Regions from separate parts of the Ancylobacter sp. FA202 genome, predicted to be linked through region 1. Evidence: riboswitches for the same ligand, from Rfam matches in the RefSeq annotation. Region 1 holds a riboswitch; each other region holds the start of a gene.
The links. A riboswitch is a leader RNA that binds a small molecule or an ion and turns the genes downstream of it on or off. The one in region 1 is predicted to bind cobalamin.
Positions count from the first base shown of each region.

Region 1 (4,605 bases):
CCGGGGACCCAGCGTTTCCCCATCCGCACGCCACTGCGGCTGGGTGGCCGGGTCAAGCCCGGTCCTGAGGGCCTGTTGGTCCTCGAAAGCCCTCTTCCCGTCGGGGAGAGGGTTGGGTGAGGGGGACGCAGTGCCCCCCTCATAACCCCCCGCCAGCGGCAGGTTTTGCGGCGCCGGCGGGGAGGCCATCGCCCGTCCCGCATAGCCGGCGAGAACCCGCAGCAGCGCGGCCATATTCGCCGGCCCGCCGGCGCGGAAATAGCCGAGCAGCGTCGCGAGCTCGGCCTCCGCAAGGGTGGAGGCCTCGGCAAGGCGCGGGTCGTCGCGGTCCTCGCCCGGCAGCACGGCGAGCGTGAAGCCCCGCGCCCGCGCCTCGGCGCTGAGCCGGTCGACGCCATAGCGCCACCAGTCGAGCCCGCCGAGCAGCCGCACCACCACGATGCGGGCTCGGCTCCCCACCTTGTCGATCCACAGATCGACCGACATCGGGTGCCGGAGATCGCGCAGATTGGCCAGCCGCAGGCTGGGCAGCCCCGGTCCCGCCATTACCTCCTGTGCCATCACCTCCTGCGCCCGCGCCAGCGCGCCGAGGTCGCTGTCGGCAAAGGAGACGATCACCACCTCGCCGGGCGTCTGGCCGAGATCGACCGGCTCGACGAGGTCGTCGAGGCTGGAGGAGGTGGTGGTGAGGATGTGCATGGGGTGGCGCGTCTCCCGTCAGAATGCCGTCATCCCCGGGCCTGGCCCGGGGATCCACGACTTTGGAGCCGCAAGACGTGGATGGCCGGGACACGCCCGGCCATGACGCCTGTTCCGGTGGCCAAACCGCGCGCAACGAGCATCCTTCGAGGCCCGGACAAGGTCCGGGCACCTCAGGATGACGTGGTGCTGTGGGGCAGGTTCACTCACGCCGCCACGCTCTCCCCGGCGAGGATCGCTTCCACCTTCGCCCGGTCCAGCCCCTTCAGCCCGATGGCGACGAGGCGGCCGGTGCGCGCGCCCTCGCCCCAGGGCCGGTCGAAATGGTGCGCCACGCGCGGGCCCACCGCCTGCACCAGCAGCCGCATCGACTTGCCGGCGACGGGCAAGAACCCCTTCACCCGCAGCACATCCGCCTCCTCCGCCGCCCGCGCCACCCGGGCGGCAAACTCGGCCGGATCGGTGATTTCAGGCACTTCGACGACGAAGCTGTCGAAATCGTCATGGTCGTGGTCGAGTTCATTGTCGTGATGCGTCTTGCGGTTCTCGATGTCGTTCTCGGTGCCGATGCCGAGTCCCATCAGCAGCGCCGGGTCGATCCGCCCCTCGGTCACGCTCACCACACGCACGCCTTTGGGCAGCTCGGCGTCGAGCGCGGCGCGGGCCTTGGCCTGCCCGGCGGCGTCGATCAGGTCGGCCTTGGTGAGGAGGACAAGGTCGGCGCAGGCGATCTGGTCGTCGAACACTTCCTCGATCGGGTCGTCATGGTCGAGGCTGTCATCGGCCGCGCGCTGGGCGGCAAGCGCGTCGTGATCGTGCGCGACGCGGCCCGACGCCAGCGCCTCGCCATCCACCACCGCCACCACGCCGTCCACCGTCACCCGGCTCTTGATCGCCGGCCAGTGGAAGGCCTGCACAAGCGGCTTGGGGAGCGCGAGGCCGGAGGTCTCGATCAGGATGTGGTCGACCTTCGGCTCCAGGGCGAGGATGGCGTCGAGCGCCGGCACGAAATCATCCGCCACGGTGCAGCAGATGCAGCCATTGGCCAGCTCGACGATGTTTTCCTCCGGGCAGGATTCGACGCCGCAGCCCTTCAATATCTCGCCATCGATGCCGACATCGCCGAACTCGTTGACGATCACCGCGAGGCGCCGCCCCCCGGCATTCTCCAGCACATGGCGAATGAGGGTGGTCTTACCCGAGCCGAGGAAGCCGGTGACGATGGTGCAGGGAACACGATCAAGCGCGGCGGGGCGGGATTGGGTCGGCATGCGGCATCTCCACGAAGCTCAGGAATCGCGGGATGCGTCGGTCGCGGAAAGGAGCTTCCGCGCGAAGCCGCGCGCCTCAGCACGGCTCTGCCTGTCTGCCGGGCACCCCGCCGGCACGCACGACCGGACCACCGGCAGGTCTCCTGGCTCGCGGGTCGCTGCCTCGTCGCCGCCTTCCCGGAGAGGTCTCCAGTGGCTTCCGGCTGAGGCTCGCCGCTCACAGTTGCGGGGGCAGCCGCGGAATTGGGGGCCTGAAAGCGCCCCGCACCGCATTCCCTCTTCGTCCCTCCCTGGCGGGAGGAAACCGACGGTCGCGGCCACTTAAGGAGGCTTGGCCGGCAAAGTCAAACCGGACGGCGCCGGTTGCCCGGCGATGCGCCCCGGCTATAGTCCGCCGCTCGCCCGCAGCCGACGACAGGAGCCGACGACGATGACGCCTCGCTTTGCCCCGGCCCCCGCTCCATGGCGCTGACCCTCGTCCTCGGCGGCGCCCGCTCCGGCAAGAGCGCCTATGCCGAGGGCCTCATCTCAGGCTTTTCCCCGCCCTGGAGCTACATCGCCACCGCGCAGGCCTGGGACAGCGAGATGGAAGAGCGCATCGCCCTGCACCGCGCCCGGCGCGGCGCGGGCTGGCAGACGCTGGACGCCCCGCACGAGCTTGCCGACGCCTTGCGCACGTTGCCGCCCGGCCGGCCGGTGCTGGTGGACTGCCTCACCCTCTGGCTCAGCAACCGGATGCTGGCGGAGGCCGACCTCGCCAGCGAGTGCGCCGCGCTGGTCGAGGCGCTCGCCAGCCATGAGGGGCCGGTCTTCGTGGTGTCGAATGAGGTCGGGCTCGGCATCGTGCCCGACAACGCGCTGGCCCGCCGCTTCCGCGACGCGCAGGGCCGGCTCAACCAGGCGGTCGCCGCCCGTGCCGACAGCGTGATCTTCGTGGTCGCCGGCCTGCCGATGAAGGTGAAGTGATGACCGAGATATCTCCCGAGGAAGCCGCCCGCCACCGCGCCAAGATGGAAAAGCGCAAGGCGGTGCAGGACGCGGAAGTGGCGGAAAAATCCGTAGAGAAGGGCCTGCTCATCGTCCATACAGGCCCCGGCAAGGGAAAATCCACCGCCGCCTTCGGCCTCGCTCTGCGCACGCTCGGCCAGCCTGATGGGGCCAAGGTCGGCGTGGTCCAGTTCATCAAGGGCGCGTGGGATTCGGGCGAGCGCCGCGCGCTGGAAAGCTTCGGCCCGCGCGTGGAATGGCACTCCATGGGCGAGGGCTTCACCTGGGAGACGCAGGACCTCGCCCGCGACATCGCGGCCGCCCGCCGGGCCTGGGACAAGGTGCGGGAGATGATGGACGATCCCGCCATCGGCCTACTCATCCTCGACGAGCTGAACATCGCGCTGCGCTACGATTATCTGCCGCTGCCCGAGGTCGTCGCGGCGCTCAGCGCCCGCCGCGAAGGGCTGCACATCGTCGTCACCGGCCGCAACGCCAAGGCGGAGCTGATCGAGGCCGCCGATCTCGTCACCGAGATGGGCCTCGTCAAGCACCACTTCAAAGCCGGGGTGAAGGCGCAGAAGGGCATCGAGTTTTGATCCACCCGTCACAAGAAGCTGCAAGAATTTGCACGCGGCGATCTCGCAATTGTGCGGCGACATTCCTATCTGATACACAGCGCCGAGTGTTGCGGCGTCATGCTTTCATGGAGAAACGCTTCGATGCGTTCCACCCCTATCGCCTACCTGTTCTGGTGCTTCGGCCTGATCGGCGTGTGCGGCATCCAGCGTTTCTATACCGGCCGCTACTGGACGGGTGCGCTCTGGCTGCTGACCCTCGGCCTGCTTGGCATCGGCCAGATCATCGATCTGTTCCTCATTCCCGGCATGGTGCGCGAAGCCAATCTGGAGCGCCGCGTCGACTATCTGGAAGCCCGGCGCGGCTGATATCCCGCCGCATTGAAGTGTCCTGTGCGACCCTTCCTGTCCTCTCTCCATTGGGGAGAGGTGGCCCGCGCAGCGGGTCGGTGAGGGGGCTCCCGGTTGATCGGCCCACAGGCCCCTCACCCCATCCCTCTCCCCGACGGGGAGAGGGTGCATGACCGCCCCCCGTTCTCCCCTCGCCCTCATGTTCCAGGGCACCGGCTCGGATGTCGGCAAGTCGCTGATTGTCGCCGGCCTCGCCCGCGCCTTCACCCTGCGCGGGCTGAAGGTGCGTCCGTTCAAGCCGCAGAACATGTCGAACAACGCCGCCGTGACCGAAGACGGCGGCGAGATCGGCCGGGCGCAGGCGCTGCAGGCCCGCGCGGCGCGCGTGGCGCCGTCCGTCCACATGAACCCGGTGCTCTTGAAACCCCAGAGCGAGACGGGCGCGCAGGTCATCGTGCAGGGCCGGGCGCAGGGCACGGCGAAGGCGGCGGACTACCAGGCGCTGAAGCCCGCGCTGATGGCCGCCGTGCTCGACAGCTATGGCCGGCTGCAGGCGGAGGCCGACCTCGTGCTGGTGGAGGGCGCCGGCTCGGCCTCCGAAATCAATCTGCGCGCCAATGACATCGCCAATATGGGATTTTCCCGCGCGGCGAATGTCCCCGTCATCCTGATCGGCGATATCGACCGCGGCGGCGTCATCGCCAGCCTGGTCGGCACCA
Region 1 covers NZ_KB904818.1:404,583-409,187, forward strand. The annotation lists gene cobN (cobaltochelatase subunit CobN) at 1-699, opposite strand, end outside; gene cobW (cobalamin biosynthesis protein CobW) at 906-1,970, opposite strand; cobalamin riboswitch at 2,086-2,294, opposite strand; gene cobU (bifunctional adenosylcobinamide kinase/adenosylcobinamide-phosphate guanylyltransferase) at 2,433-2,936, shown strand; gene cobO (cob(I)yrinic acid a,c-diamide adenosyltransferase) at 2,936-3,556, shown strand; gene A3M1_RS0101835 (NINE protein) at 3,680-3,904, shown strand; gene A3M1_RS0101840 (cobyric acid synthase) at 4,056-4,605, shown strand, end outside.

Region 2 (4,605 bases), 3.9 Mb from region 1:
GCCACAGGTCGATGGCCCGCACCTGCCGGAACACCTTCATCTCGCCGCGCGCCGCCTTCGCCTCATAGGCCTCATAGGCGCTCTTGAACGTCGGTCCGGTAAGGTCGTGCAGATCAGGCGTCTCGTCGGGCGAGAACAGCGTCCACGGCCCGTCCGCCTCCACCCGCTGCAGAAACAGGTCCGGCACCCAGTTGGCGGTGTTCATGTCGTGGGTGCGGCGGCGGTCGTCGCCGGTGTTCTTGCGCAGGTCGAGGAATTCTTCGATGTCGATATGCCAGGTTTCCAGATAGGCGCAGACCGCCCCCTTGCGCTTGCCGCCCTGGTTCACCGCGATGGCGGTGTCGTTGGCCACCTTGAGGAAGGGCACCACACCCTGGCTCTCGCCATTGGTGCCCTTGATATGGGCGCCGAGGCCGCGCACCCGGGTCCAGTCATTGCCGAGCCCGCCGGAATATTTCGCCAGCAGGGCATTGTCCTTGATCGCCTTGAAGATGCCGTCGAGATCATCCGCCACGGTGGTCAGGAAGCAGGAGGAAAGCTGCGGGCGCAGCGTGCCGGCATTGAACAGGGTTGGGGTCGAGGCCATGAAGTCAAAGGAGGACAGCAGGCGGTAGAACTCGATCGCCCGCGCCTCGCGATCCACCTCGCGCAAGGCGAGCCCCATGGCGACGCGCATGAAGAAGGCCTGCGGCAGCTCGAAGCGAGTGCCGCGCGCGTGCAGGAAATAGCGGTCATACAGCGTCTGCAGGCCGAGATAGTCGAATTGCAGGTCGCGCTCGGGGAGCAGGGCCGCCGCGATGCGGTCGAGGTCGAATCGGCCGAGTTCGGGGTCGATCAGTTCCTCGGCGATGCCGCGCTGGAGATAGGCGCGGAAATAGTCGGGGTAGCGTGCCCCCATCTCGCGCTGCGTCGCCTGCGCCGGCCGGCCGTCGAGAAAGCTCAGCGCCTCGCGGCGCAGCTTGTCGCCGAGCAGGCGGGCGGACACCTTGGCATAGTTCGGCTCGGTCTCGATCAGCGTGCGGGCGGCGAGAATCGGGGCCAGCGCCAGCTCATCGACGCTGATGCCGTCATAAAGGTTGCGACGGGTCTCGTTGAGGATGGTGGCAGCGGAGACATCGGCCAATCCCTCCGTCGCCTCGGCCAGCACCGCCTCCAGCCGGGCAGCGTCGAGCGGCACCCGCGCCCCGTCGGCCGTGGTCATCGACAGCGCCGCCGTCAGCGTCGGAACCGAGAGGGAGGCCGCCTTGGCCGCCGCCCGCTCGCGTGCCCGCTCCTCGCGGTAGAGCACATAGGCGCGCGCGACCTTGTGGTGTTCGCCGCGCATCAGCGCCAGTTCCACCTGGTCCTGCACGTCCTCGATGTGGAAGCTGCGCCCGGAATCGGCGCGGCGGGTGAGGCCGGCAACGATCTGGTCGGTCAACTCGGCGACGATGTCGTGCACGCGGCGCGAGGCGGCCGCGCCGGAGCCTTCGACAGCGAGGAAGGCCTTGGTCAGCGCCACGGCGATCTTCGAGGCATCGAACGGCGTCACCGCGCCGTTGCGGCGGATGAGCTGATAGCCCGGTGTGCTGGAAGGGGCCGCCGCCGGCGCGGCGGAAACCGGCACGTGGCCGGGCAGGTTTTCGGCGTCGAGAGAAAGAGACATCGGCTAACCCCAAGATCGATGGGGGCAAAGGCCGAGCGGACGCAGGCGCGGGCCATGGCAGAACCACCGGCGGACGCGCGAACGCACCACCGGGACACCCCGCCCAGGGACGATTATGTTGCTACGGCAGGTCTCCTGGCTCGCGGGTCCACGCCTCTCGTCCGGCCTTCCCGAAGCGCGCGGCCTCAGTGACACGGTATGGACGATAGGCTCGCCGCTGACAGTTGCGGGGGCAGCGCCGGCCTCGCCCCGAAGAGCTCACCGGCTTCCCTCTTAGCCCTCTCGCCTTGCGACTCGAAGGACCGTAACGCCTACATATAGGCAGCCAGCGCCTCGCGACGTCAAGATATGGATGACTCTTGTCCTCAGCCGCATCTCGGCGCGCGGCCATCAGCGGCGCGCGGTCTCGCGCTCACCCCGCCCCGCCGGCCAGCAGGCCCTGCATGGAGCGGGCGATGTCGGCGGGCATGTAGGGCTTGGTGAAGAACAGGCTGCCAGCGGGAAGCTCAGCCTTGCCGGCGATCCGGTTGCCTGAAGTGACGATGATATGCACCGGGGGCCAGCGGTCGCGCACTGCGGCGGAGAGCTTCAGCCCATCCATGCTGCCGGGCATGTCGATATCGGTGAACACCAGCCGGATTTCCGGGACGGCTTCGAGGATTTTCAGCGCCTGGTCGGCACTGGCCGCCTCATGCACCTCGAAGCCGTTTTCGGCGAGGTAGTCGGCGATGTCGAAGCGCAGGAGCGCCTCGTCCTCGACCACCAGCACTGCGATTGGCATACTCAAAACCCCGGTGCCGGCGCACGATTCACTGCCACAATGACAGGCAACGCCGCATGCGGGAGAACGATCCCGGATTATTTTCCAAACCACCTTTTTGTGAGCCGGCGCCACATGCGCCGGCGACGGCAGACGCAGCGTCAACGCGCTCGCCCGCCGTTCCCGCACCGCACCGCGCGGGAAATCACGCGCGACGCTTGTCGGCCATGGCGTGATGGCGCTATGTAGGGCCTGACGATGTCGCGACCCGCCGGGCCGCACTTCCCATCGCTGCGTCTTGCTCCGGCGAGATGCAGCCGTGTCGGCTCCCACGAGCCGCCCAACCAGCAGCCGTGCTGCATGTGATCGGACAAGAATTGCAGGTCCTCGTTCGCGACAACAATGTCGAACAAGCCATGAGGGTTTTGAAGAAGAAGATGCAGCGCGAAGGCATCTTCCGCGAGATGAAGGCGCGCCGCGCTTACGAGAAGCCCTCCGAGCGGCGCAATCGTGAAGACGCCGAGGCCATCCGCCGGACCAAGAAGGCCGCGCGCAAGCAGGCCATTCGCGACGGGCTCATCGCCGCGCCGAAAAAGAAGCCGTTGATCGGCCGTGGCCTGCCCCGCCCTGGCGCCCCCAGCGCCCCGGCCGCCGAGTAAAAATAAATCTTGCGGGGGTTGTGAGAACATCACATCCTCTGTACGATAAGGCATCGATCTTGGACGTTGAACTTTGTTTTGCGCACCCGTGCGCCGTAGCGAACTTCCTCTCAAATCGATGTCAACCTGATGTTCGCATGCGTGCGAGCACTCAAATCACTATGTCGACTGAAAGGATTTAGTCATGGCTACGGGTACTGTGAAGTGGTTTAACGGCCAGAAGGGCTTTGGTTTCATTCAGCCGGACAACGGCGGGCCGGACGTGTTCGTTCACATCTCTGCTGTCGAGCGCGCGGGCCTCATGGGCCTGAACGAAGGCCAGAAGGTGTCCTACGAGCTCGAGACCGACCGCCGCAGCGGCAAGAGCTCGGCCGGCAGCCTCAAGGCTGCGTGAAGACGTTGCTTCCGGTCTTTGACCACGGATGTACTGGCAACGGCCGTTGAGGCAGTAATGGAAAGGCCGGGGAAACCCGGCCTTTTTTTGCGTTTACGAAGGGAAGTTCAGCATGCCCAAACGAGCGCAGGAGACACCCTTCAAGCCGAAGATGTCTCAATCTGAAAGCAAGGCCGATTCCGTTTCCCGGATCGCCATGTCGATGATCGAGCACGAATCCGTGGCGCGCGAAGCCAAGATCGCCCGCCTGCGGCAGGCGCGTCTGGCCCAGGAGGCCGCCGAGCGCAGCCTCGCCGCCTCAGCGCCCCCCAAGCCCACCCGCCGCACCGTCAAGCGTTAATCTCCCGCAAGCGTTAGTTTCCCGCGAAAGCTGCCATGCCTGCTGCCCTGAACGACCCCATGACCCTGAAGCTCAAGACGCTGCGCAACCGGCTGCTGGCCGAGCAGCGCGATCTGATTTCCATCGCCGCCGAGATCAACGCCCTGCCCTCCGACAAGACGATCCAGAAGATCGCCAGTCTAGAAGTCGCCATCGGTGCCGTCGAATCGATGCTCGATGAGGAAGCCGGCGAGCGGACGGCGAAATAGCGCCCGGCCGGTTCAGCCCGGCTTTGCCAGCAGCCCCTGCGCCAGGCAGCGGAACGCCTCGATCGCCTTTGGCAGCGCCTGTTCCGGGGAGGGGCTCGCAGCCGTCCACAGCGCCGCGTTCAGCGCCGCACCATTGATCAGCCACGCCGTCGCCGCCGAGTCCACCGGCTTCAGCACGCCGTCGGCGATCAGCCTTTCCACCGTGCGACGGGTGGTCTCCAGGCAGGCGTTCTGGCTCGGCCATTGCGAGGGATCGCCAAGCACGGCTGGTCCATCGAGCAGCACAATGCGCTGCACCTCCGGCTCCAGCGCCATCTCGATATAGGCGGCGCCCTCGGCCAGCAGCCCTTCCCATGGCGTGCCGGCGCGGGCGGCGATCGCCTGGGCGCGGGCGGCCATTTCGGCATCGATCTGGTGCACCACGGCGGCCAGAAGCCCGCGCTTGTCGCCGAAATTATGATAGAGCGCCCCGCGCGTCAGCCCGGCCGCCGCCGTCAGATCATCCATCGAGGCCTCGGCATAGCCCTTTTCGGCAAAGGCCTTGCGCGCCGCCGCCACC
Region 2 covers NZ_KB904818.1:4,302,331-4,306,935, reverse strand. The annotation lists gene A3M1_RS0119880 (ribonucleoside-diphosphate reductase subunit alpha) at 1-1,645, opposite strand, end outside; cobalamin riboswitch at 1,753-1,967, opposite strand; gene A3M1_RS0119875 (response regulator) at 2,058-2,426, opposite strand; gene rpsU (30S ribosomal protein S21) at 2,783-3,064, shown strand; gene A3M1_RS0119865 (cold-shock protein) at 3,249-3,458, shown strand; gene A3M1_RS0119860 (hypothetical protein) at 3,571-3,798, shown strand; gene A3M1_RS0119855 (hypothetical protein) at 3,834-4,046, shown strand; gene A3M1_RS0119850 (TetR/AcrR family transcriptional regulator) at 4,059-4,605, opposite strand, start outside.
Region 2: it holds a riboswitch for cobalamin, as region 1 does, so the genes downstream of both, A3M1_RS0119880 (ribonucleoside-diphosphate reductase subunit alpha) here and cobW (cobalamin biosynthesis protein CobW) in region 1, are expected to answer to the same signal.

Region 3 (4,605 bases), on a different contig from region 1:
GCGTTGTAGCGGGTCTGCAGGATGCCATCGACATAGAGCGAGCCCGCCGGCGCACCCGCCGGCACAAAGCCTTCCGAACTCATGCCGCGGATGACGAAGCCGGCATTGAGCGTCGCGCTGCTCATCACGTTGCCGAGGAGGCGGAAGGAATCCCGGAGATAGCGGATCTCGCCATCCTCGATCTCTTCGGCACGGACCACGCCGACGCTGGCGCTGACATCCTGCAGCGTGCGCGCGTTGCGTGCGCCATAGACGGCGATGGCATCGAGCGAGATTTCGCCGCCGAAGGTCAGGTTGTCGGCTTCGATCGCCTCCGGGCCGCTGAGCACTACCTGGTTTCCGCCGGCGAAGCGCGCGCGAATTCCCGTGCCGGCCAACAGGGCGTCGAGCGCCGCCGCCGCCGTCATCGTCCCGCTGACCCCCTGGGTCAGGCGGCCGCTGGTCAGCGCGGCGTCGAACAGGATCTCGATGCCCGATTGCGCCGCGAGCCGGTTCAGCCCGGCGGTCAGCGTGCCCGGCGGAATGGCGATCGCCTGCTGGTTGGTGCGCGCGGGCGCGGCGCTTTGCGCCGTGGCGGCGTCCATGCCGAAGGCGAGGATCGTGCTCGCCAGAAGCGCAAGCCGGAAAAGGCGGCGCGCCCGCGCGCCCATGAATGCGTGTGCCCCTGCGGTCATCGAAATCCCCGTCCACGCGGCGTTCAAGGCGCCGCTGCCCGTTGCTTCTATCGGCCTTCCCCCGGCCGCTTGCTGGAGTGACGATCCATGCGGGGGATCTGGGACTCGCAGGGGCAAAAATTCTTGGAGCAGTACCGCGACGACGCGTGCTCCTTAGCCGGAGGCCGTCTCGTCGAGGCCGAGGTGGCGCCGGATCGCCGCGCGCATCTCGGCGTCGCGCTCGTTCGCGGGCTTGAGCACACAGGTTGTGCAGACGGTGCCGCCCTCAAGCGTGTAGTAGCGGCAGCAACCGCCGCGGGCGCGGAAGGTCCACACGCCCAGAGGGCACCCGGCGTCGCCGTTCAGCTCGATGTCGAAGAAATGCAGCTGACGGTTGGCGAGAGGCGAACCCGGCTGCTTCAGGATCAACAGCGCGGTGGCCTTGGCCTCCTCAAGCCGGCCCAGTTTTTTTCCCACGTCGAGAAAACGTCCGGCGATGGCATCCCCCGCCAGCCGCCAGAGCGCACCGGAGGCGAGCCCCGTTCGGGCCTTGAGGGCGACGACGAGCGGTTGCACGTGATCTTCCAGCCCCGCGCGAAACTGCTCGCACAGGACAGACCTGTCGGCGACGGCCTGTGCGTCCGCATGACAAGCAGCGTCAAGCTGATCCGTCGCATAGGCCTGCGAGAGATAGCGCACATGTGCCCGGCGGACCGCATATGTCCGGCCGTCCTGCTCATGCACGACGTCGTGGAACCACAGCGCGACGCGTGCGGGCGCAAGATCTGGCACGAGGCCGTGACCAAGGAACAGCGGAACGGTCGCCAGCGAGAAGATGGAGAGGTAGTCCCGCATCATGAACGCGGCGCTGCTTTTCAGATCGGCTCCCGGATAAAGCGCCCGCTCATGCGCGAGGAAGTCGTCAATCGCGGCGGCAGAGGTAAAGAACTCCTGCGCCGTCAGCCACCCCGGTTCCCAAGGCCCGAGTTCGATCCGCAGCCCCGGCCACACGGCTGACTCAACTGCCGTCGCCGCGCCGAGAGGATGCGCTGGTTCCCCGATCAACTGCCGCTGCATTCCGCGCGCCTCGCTGCCGCCCTTCTACTGGCAAGACGATTGGCAAGGCGTAAACGGGACACTGACGCGGCCTGAGATGGCAGAAGCTGAAAGCACCACGTCGCGGTCTAGGACGCCTGCCCCGTGATCGGCCGCCGGCGGCGATCTGACTTCATGGCGTAGCGTAGGATGCCCGGGCGTAGGTGGCGGGCCGCGAGCGACCAAGAAGAGAACGATGTGTTCACTATAGCCCCATGATGCGCGCTGCCCCATACCTGCCCCCGCCGCCTTTCAGCGAGGTCAGCTTTGCGCCCCGATGTCGGACGTAGAGATCTGATTATCGGGTTCCTGAAAGCAGACGATTCCGCTTACCGCTCTGGAGGTCATGAGTGTGCCAATTGCGGACTCGGAACAAGCCGCCGACAACGGACTCTGCCGCGCCAAGGGTTCGTAAGCTGGTTGAAAGGGGCGCTATCGACAACAATCGAAGCAGCCCAGATCATATGCCGACATAAAGATGTCTTTATGTCGCGATTGACAATCGTCGCTGGCGCCCTCATCGTGGCGCAGTCATGGGTCTGCGGCGTCGCTTGCGTCGCAGCTAAGAGGGAAGCCGGTGAGCCTCAAGGCGAGGCCGGCGCTGCCCCCGCAACTGTAAGCGGCGAGCCTGTCGTCCATTCAGCGTCACTGAAGCGCAAGCTTCGGGAAGGCCGGACGAGAGGCGGCGACCCGCGAGCCAGGAGACCTGCCCTGACACCATAATCGTCCCTGGGCGGGGTGTCCCGGTGGTGCGTTCGCGCGGCCGCCGGTGCCTTGCACCCGTGGCAGCGCCTCGCGTCCGCTCGGCCTTTGCCCCCAATCCTGATTGGGGTTAGCCGAATGAACTTCCCTTATTCCGCCGGCACGGTGCCGGTTTCCACCCTGGGCACGCCGCGCATCGGCCCGCGCCGCGAACTCAAGAGCGCGCTTGAGACCTACTGGGCCGGCAAGAGCGATTCCGCCGCGCTGCTCGAAACCGCCGCGCGGCTGCGAGCCGCCAACTGGGCCCGGCAGAAGGCGCTGGGCGTCACCAACATCCCCTCCAACGATTTCTCGCTCTACGACCATGTGCTCGACACGGCGGTGATGGTGGGGGCGATCCCGCCCGCCTATGGCTGGACCGGCGGGCCGGTGCCGCTCGACACCTATTTCGCCATGGCGCGCGGCAGTCAGAGCGCGGAGACGACGTGCGCGCATGGCCACGCGCACCCGCATGGCAGCGGCGTTCCGGCGCTTGAGATGACCAAATGGTTCGACACCAATTATCACTACATGGTGCCGGAATTCTCTCCGGGGCAGCGCTTCTCGCTCACCTCCACCAAGCCGATGGACGAGTACCGCGAGGCCAAGGCGCTGGGCTATGAGACGCGGCCGGTGCTGCTTGGCCCGGTCAGCTTCCTCAAGCTCGGCAAGGCGAAGGACGAGGGACTCGACCCGCTCAGCCTGCTCGGCGAGCTGCTCCCGGTCTATGTCGAGGTGCTGCGCCGGCTCTCCGCCTCGGGAGCGGACTGGGTGCAGATCGACGAGCCCTGCCTCGTCACAGACCTCAATGACGCCGCCCGCGTCGCGCTGCGCGAGGCATATGGCTTCTTTGCCCATGCACTGCCCCGGCTGAAGATCATGCTGACCAGCTATTTCGGCCGGCTGGGCGACAATCTCGACACCGCGCTTTCCCTGCCGATCGCCGGGCTGCATCTCGATCTGGTGCGAGGCGCCGGGCAACTGCGCGAGGTGGCGGACAGGGCGCGGGCGGGGCTCGTGCTGTCGCTCGGCGTCATTGACGGGCGCAATGTCTGGCGCACCAATCTGCCTGGCCTGCTCGACACGCTCGAACCCTTCGTGCGCAGGCGCGGCACCGACCATGTCGAGATTGCCCCGTCCTGCTCGTTGCTGCATGTGCCGATCGACCTCGAACAGGAGACCGGCCTTGATCCTGACGTGAAGAGCTGGCTCGCCTTCGCCGTGCAGAAGATGGACGAACTCGTCACGCTGGGTACCGCCCTTGCCGGCGGGCGCGAGGTGGTGCTCGGCAAGCTCGCCGCTTCGGCCAGGGCCGCCGAGGCCCGCGCAACGTCCGCCAAGGTGCACGATGCCGCCGTCGCCGCCCGCCTTTCGGCGGTCACACCGGCGGATGCGCGCCGTGCCAGCCCGTTCGCCCACCGCGCCGAACGGCAGCGTGCCCGTCTCGGCCTGCCGCCCTACCCCACAACGACCATCGGCTCCTTCCCGCAGACGCCCGACGTGCGCAAGGCCCGCGCCGCCCACGGCAAGGGCGAACTGAGCGACGCCGCGTATCAGGCCTTCCTTAAGGAGGAGACCGCCCGCACCATTCGCTGGCAGGAGGAGATCGGGCTCGATGTGCTCGTGCATGGTGAGTTCGAGCGCAACGACATGGTGCAGTATTTTGGCGAGCAGCTCTCCGGCTTCGCCTTCACCAAGCATGGCTGGGTGCAGAGCTATGGTTCGCGCTATGTCCGCCCGCCCATCCTGTTCGGCGATGTCTCGCGGCCCGCGCCGATGACGGTCGACTGGTGGCGCTTTGCGCAGGGCTGCACCGGCTGGCCGATGAAGGGCATGCTGACCGGCCCGGTGACCATCCTCAACTGGTCCTTCGTGCGCGACGACGTGCCCCGCAGCCTCGCCTGCCGGCAGATCGCCCTCGCCATACGCGACGAGGTGCAGGATCTCGAAGCCGCTGGCGCGGCGATGATCCAGATCGACGAGGCGGCGATCCGCGAGGGCCTGCCGCTGCGCCGCGCCGAGTGGGACGCCTATCTCGACTGGGCGGTGGAGAGCTTCCGCCTCTGCGCCTCGGGCGTGCGGGACGAGACGCAGATCCACACCCATATGTGCTATT
Region 3 covers NZ_KB904820.1:90,542-95,146, forward strand. The annotation lists gene A3M1_RS0124730 (TonB-dependent receptor) at 1-674, opposite strand, end outside; gene A3M1_RS25470 (ferric iron reductase) at 828-1,730, opposite strand; cobalamin riboswitch at 2,266-2,477, shown strand; gene metE (5-methyltetrahydropteroyltriglutamate--homocysteine S-methyltransferase) at 2,589-4,605, shown strand, end outside.
Region 3: it holds a riboswitch for cobalamin, as region 1 does, so the genes downstream of both, metE (5-methyltetrahydropteroyltriglutamate--homocysteine S-methyltransferase) here and cobW (cobalamin biosynthesis protein CobW) in region 1, are expected to answer to the same signal.

Region 4 (4,605 bases), 1.2 Mb from region 1:
GGGCTGAGCGCGCCATGGTCGATCTCAGCTTCATTGGCGGCCTCATCCTCGGCTTCGCCTCCAGCCTGCATTGCGCCGGCATGTGCGGCGGCATCGCCTCGGGGTTGCTGCTCGCCTTCGAGCCCGGCCGTGGCCCCGGCGCCCGCCTCCGGGTGCTGCTGGTGGCGCAGGCGGGGCGCATCGCCTCCTATGTGGCGGCCGGTGGCTTTCTCGGCTTTTTTGGCTCGGTATTTTATGGCGCGTTCGACCAGGGCGCCGCCCATCTGGTGCTGCGCTGGGCGGCGGCGGTGGCGCTGGGCTGGATCGGCCTGTCGATGATCGGGCTGGCCCCGGCCCTCACGGTAATCGATCGGCTCGCCGCGCCGCTGAGCCGGCTGACGCGCGCCCCCGGCCGGCTCATTCCGGCGGATGGCGCGGAAGGGCCCTTCCGCGCCGGCGCGGCAAAACCCTTCCTCGCTAGCCGGGCAAGACCTTTCCTCGCTGGCGCGGTAAAACCTTTTATCGCTGGCGCGGTAAGGCCTTTCTTCGCTGGCGCGGCCTGGGGCCTGCTGCCCTGCGGCATGGTCTATGGCGCGCTGTTCTACGCCATGCTGGCCGGCAGCGGCGGCGCCCTGGTCATGGCCGGCTTCGGGCTGGGCACGCTGCCGTCCGTCACCGCAACCGCCTTCGGCGTCACCAGCCTGCGACAGGCGGCGATGGCGCCGCGCCTGCGGGTCCTGGCGGGCGTGGCGCTGCTTCTGGTCGCGACCGCCAGCGCCCTGCTGCCGGAGGCGGCGTGGGAGGCGCTGTGCCTCACCTGACGGAGCGCGCGAGGCGGGCGATCGGACGTCTTGTCCACTATCGCGCGACGAGCGGCATGCTAGCATCGCTCCCCATGGCGCAGCTGTTCTCCCGCATCGGACCCGCCGACCGACGCTGGACCGTCTCCCGAGGCGGGGGCGTCGGGCTGCGGATTCTGTGCGCCCTCGCCCTGCTGTTCGCGCTCGCCGCGCATCATTCGCCGGCGGCACGCCCAAGCGGGACGGGGATCGACCTTTCGCAATACACGCTGCCTGATGGCACGGTGCCCGATCTCTGCCTCACCGGGGCGGAGGGCGACGGCAACCCGCACCCGGCGGCGCATCGCCCCGGCTGCGACGCCTGCCGTCTCAGCGCGGTCATCGGCCTGTCCGGGCCGACGGGCGATCTGTATCGCCGCGCCGAGTACCGCCTTCTGGTTCGTGTGCCGCCGCCCGAGCGCCTTGTGGCGATGACCCCGCCGCTCTACCGCATCTCCTCGCGCGCGCCGCCGACACCCGCCTTCGCCGCCCTGTTCGCGGCAGGCCTGCGCCTGCCTTTGGTGTGATGCAGCCGGCACGGCCCGCTTGAGGGCTTCCGGCGCCGGTGCCGGATCGTTGCGATGTTTGTCAGCCCCCTTCCCGTCGGCCAGCCGTCGGTGCTCCCTCTCGACGTGCTGATCCCCGGGCTCGAAAGAGCTTCCCGAACTGTCCCCGCATGGGCTGTGGCGCCCGGCACGATGCTGGCCTTGCCCGGTCTGGACCTCGACGCGGCCCCGCTCTACCGGGTCCGCGCCGGCTGCCTGGCGCTCACCCGCCGGCTGGACGCCGAGCGTCGGCAGATCCTCGACATTCTTGGGCCGGGTCGGCTCTTTGATGGTGCGATGCTCGCCCGCCTCGATGGCCTGGCGGTGGCGCTGGCACCGACGCAGCTGGAGCCGGTCGACGAAGCGCCGGCCGGGCGCAGGAGCCTGTTGGCGCAGAACCAGGAGGTGCTGCTCACCCGGGCGCTCGGCCATGTCACCCGGCTGGGCCGGCAGAGCGCCGGCGAGCGGGTGGCGGCGGCGCTGCTCGATCTAGCCGCGCAGTTCGCCGAGGCGTGGGAAGAACACGCGCCGGGTCTGAGCTTCCCGCTGCATCTCAGCCGTGGCGACCTCGCCGACTGGCTCGGCCTGACGCTGGAGACGGTGAGCCGCTGCATGAGCCGCCTGCGCGAAGAGGGGGTGATCGCGTTCGCGAGAGAAGGGCGGTTGATCCTCCAGGACATCGCCGCACTGCGCCGCATTGCCGTGGGTGAACGCAAGGTGGAGGCCCTCTACGCCGCCAAGGGGCGCACGGCGCGGGTGGCCCGGCCGGCGCGGCGCAGCACGACGCCGGCGAAAAGCGCCGCTTGCGCGCGGTGAGGGCGCGCTGTTTTATGCGGGGTGTCGATGCACCCATCGATTCACCATGGTGTCCGGATGGGGAAACCTTTCCGGATGAAACGGGAACGGGGTAGGGCGCACGGACCGCGAGGTCCTTTGCCCGAAGCCCCGACCGCCCCCGCGACTGTAAGCGGCGAGCGGCCTTCCAACGTGCCACTGGACCCAAGCCCCTTCGGGCGAGGACCGGGAAGGCGGAAGGCATGCCGTGACCCGCAAGTCAGGAGACCGGCCATGGATGATCCATCCAACACGTGCCGTCGGGTGAGACGGCGCAGGAGAACATCATGCATATCGAACCCGGCCTGGTGGCCGAAGGAAAGATCTGGCTCAGCTATGTGACGGCGGCCGGCGCCGGCGCTTACACGCTCAAGCTCGTGGCCGACGCCGTGGCCGAGCGCGGCGTCGTCTCGCTCATCCTCCGCAGCCTTTTCACCACGGCGCTCGTCTTCTGCTTCTTCGAGGTGCTGCCGCATCATCCGGTCGGCGTGTCGGAGGTGCACCTCATCCTCGGCTCGACGCTGTTTCTCATTTTCGGCGTGGCCCCGGCGGCCATCGGCCTTGCCGCCGGCCTCGCCCTGCAGGGGATTTTCTTCGCGCCGTTGGACCTGCCGCAATATGGCATGAACGTCACCACCCTGCTGGTGCCGTTGTTCGCACTGGCCTCACTGTCCACCCGACTGGTCGCACCGAACACGCCCTATGTGGAGATCAAATACCGTCAGGCGCTGGCACTTTCGACCACCTACCAGGCCGGAATCGTGGTCTGGGTGGCGTTCTGGGCCCTCTACGGCCACGGATTCACGGTAGAGAACGCTTCGTCGATCGCCTCCTTCGGCGCCGCCTACATGCTTGTAATCATTGTGGAACCTCTGGTCGACCTTGCCGTTCTGGCCGCCGCCAAGGCGCTCAGCGGGCTGCGCGGGACGCCGCTTTTCGAGCGCCGGCTCTACGACGCGGCGTGACATTTGCGGGCCGGGAGGCGCCTTGCGCCTCCCGTTTCCCTGCTGAACATCGTCTGTATTGATGCTGCCCGCCTACGTGGACAAATTGTCCAAGTCACCGCTCAAGTGACTGTTAACCCTGTGCGAACGCCGCTGCCGATGCGATGATCGCCTCGGGGATTCGGGATGGCTGGGCGTTCAGGAAGCAGCTGGCTGGGAGTGCGCGCCGTCGCGCTGACGGTGGCGTATGCGCTCGTCCTGCAGCTGCTGCTGGCCAGTGTTTTTGCGGCCCGTGTCGCCGCCGATCCACTGGGGTCACAAGCCAGCTTCCTCTGCATGAGCGGGCCCTCAGCGGCTGCGCCGTCGGATGAGGGCGAGGAAGGGCACGCCGTCGCCCATTGCCCGCTCTGCACTTTGCGGGTCGATCTTGCCCTGCCTCCGGTCCTGGTCGCCGAGTCGGTTGTCCGGCGTCCCGCTTCTCTCGTCGACTGGCCTGTCTCCGTCCCCTGCCGGCGCCCGATCTTGCCGTCCCGCGACGCGCATCATCCGCGCGGGCCGCCGCTGGTGCTTTTCCTCGTCTGACAACGGCGCCGCCTCGCGCAGCGCCTTCTTTTGACAAACCGGGACCACCCAAGGGTGCGCCGTCTGGCGCGCCTATCCGCAGGTGTGTTCCGCAGACCGATGGAAACGCCATGCAGTCCTCGATCCTGTCTTTTCGCACGCCATCAAGGCGTTCTCCCTGCCGCTCCCTGCTGTGCCGGTCGACGGCGCTGGCCGGCCCTGTCCTGGCGCTGCTCTGCGTCCCCGCGCTGTTCGCGACGGCGCACGCGCAGGACGCAGCATCCGATATGAGGGACGTCCAGCAATTGCCCACCGTCACTGTCGTCGGCCCGGCGGACGGTGGCGCCTCGGCCGCGGCGCTTGACATTACGTATGAGGGCTTCGTGCCCGCCGACACGGGCACCATCTCCGTCCTCGAGGCCAATAACGCCACGCTGTGGACCAGCGATTCGGCCTCGCTGATCGACCGTGTGCCGGGCGGGGCTTCCTGGGGTGCCGGCGGGGTGTCGAGCCTGCCGGCGGTCAACGGCATGAGCGCCGACCAGGTGCAAGTCTCGATCGACGGCATGCTGTTCGGCCCGGCCTGCCCGAACATGATGAACCCGCCGCTGTCCTATGTGAACCCGGCGATGATCGGACAGGTCAAGGTCTATTCTGGCACCGCCCCGGTGAGCCTCGGCGGCGACTATACGGGTGCACGCATCGACGTGACCGTCGCGCCGCCGACCTTCGCCGAAACGCCGGAAGTGGTCTTCTCCGGCAGCGTGTCGGGCTATTACCGAAGCAACGGCAATGTCGTCGGTGTCGACGTGAGCCTGAATGCGGCCAATGATGTCGGAAGCATCAACTATACCGGCGGCTGGGTGCAGGCCGACGATTACAAGTCGGGCAATGGAACGACGA
Region 4 covers NZ_KB904818.1:1,568,618-1,573,222, reverse strand. The annotation lists gene A3M1_RS0107150 (hypothetical protein) at 1-7, shown strand, start outside; gene A3M1_RS0107145 (sulfite exporter TauE/SafE family protein) at 15-800, shown strand; gene A3M1_RS0107140 (hypothetical protein) at 857-1,345, shown strand; gene A3M1_RS0107135 (Crp/Fnr family transcriptional regulator) at 1,400-2,179, shown strand; cobalamin riboswitch at 2,210-2,449, shown strand; gene A3M1_RS0107130 (energy-coupling factor ABC transporter permease) at 2,485-3,162, shown strand; gene A3M1_RS26420 (DUF2946 family protein) at 3,328-3,723, shown strand; gene A3M1_RS0107120 (TonB-dependent receptor) at 3,834-4,605, shown strand, end outside.
Region 4: it holds a riboswitch for cobalamin, as region 1 does, so the genes downstream of both, A3M1_RS0107130 (energy-coupling factor ABC transporter permease) here and cobW (cobalamin biosynthesis protein CobW) in region 1, are expected to answer to the same signal.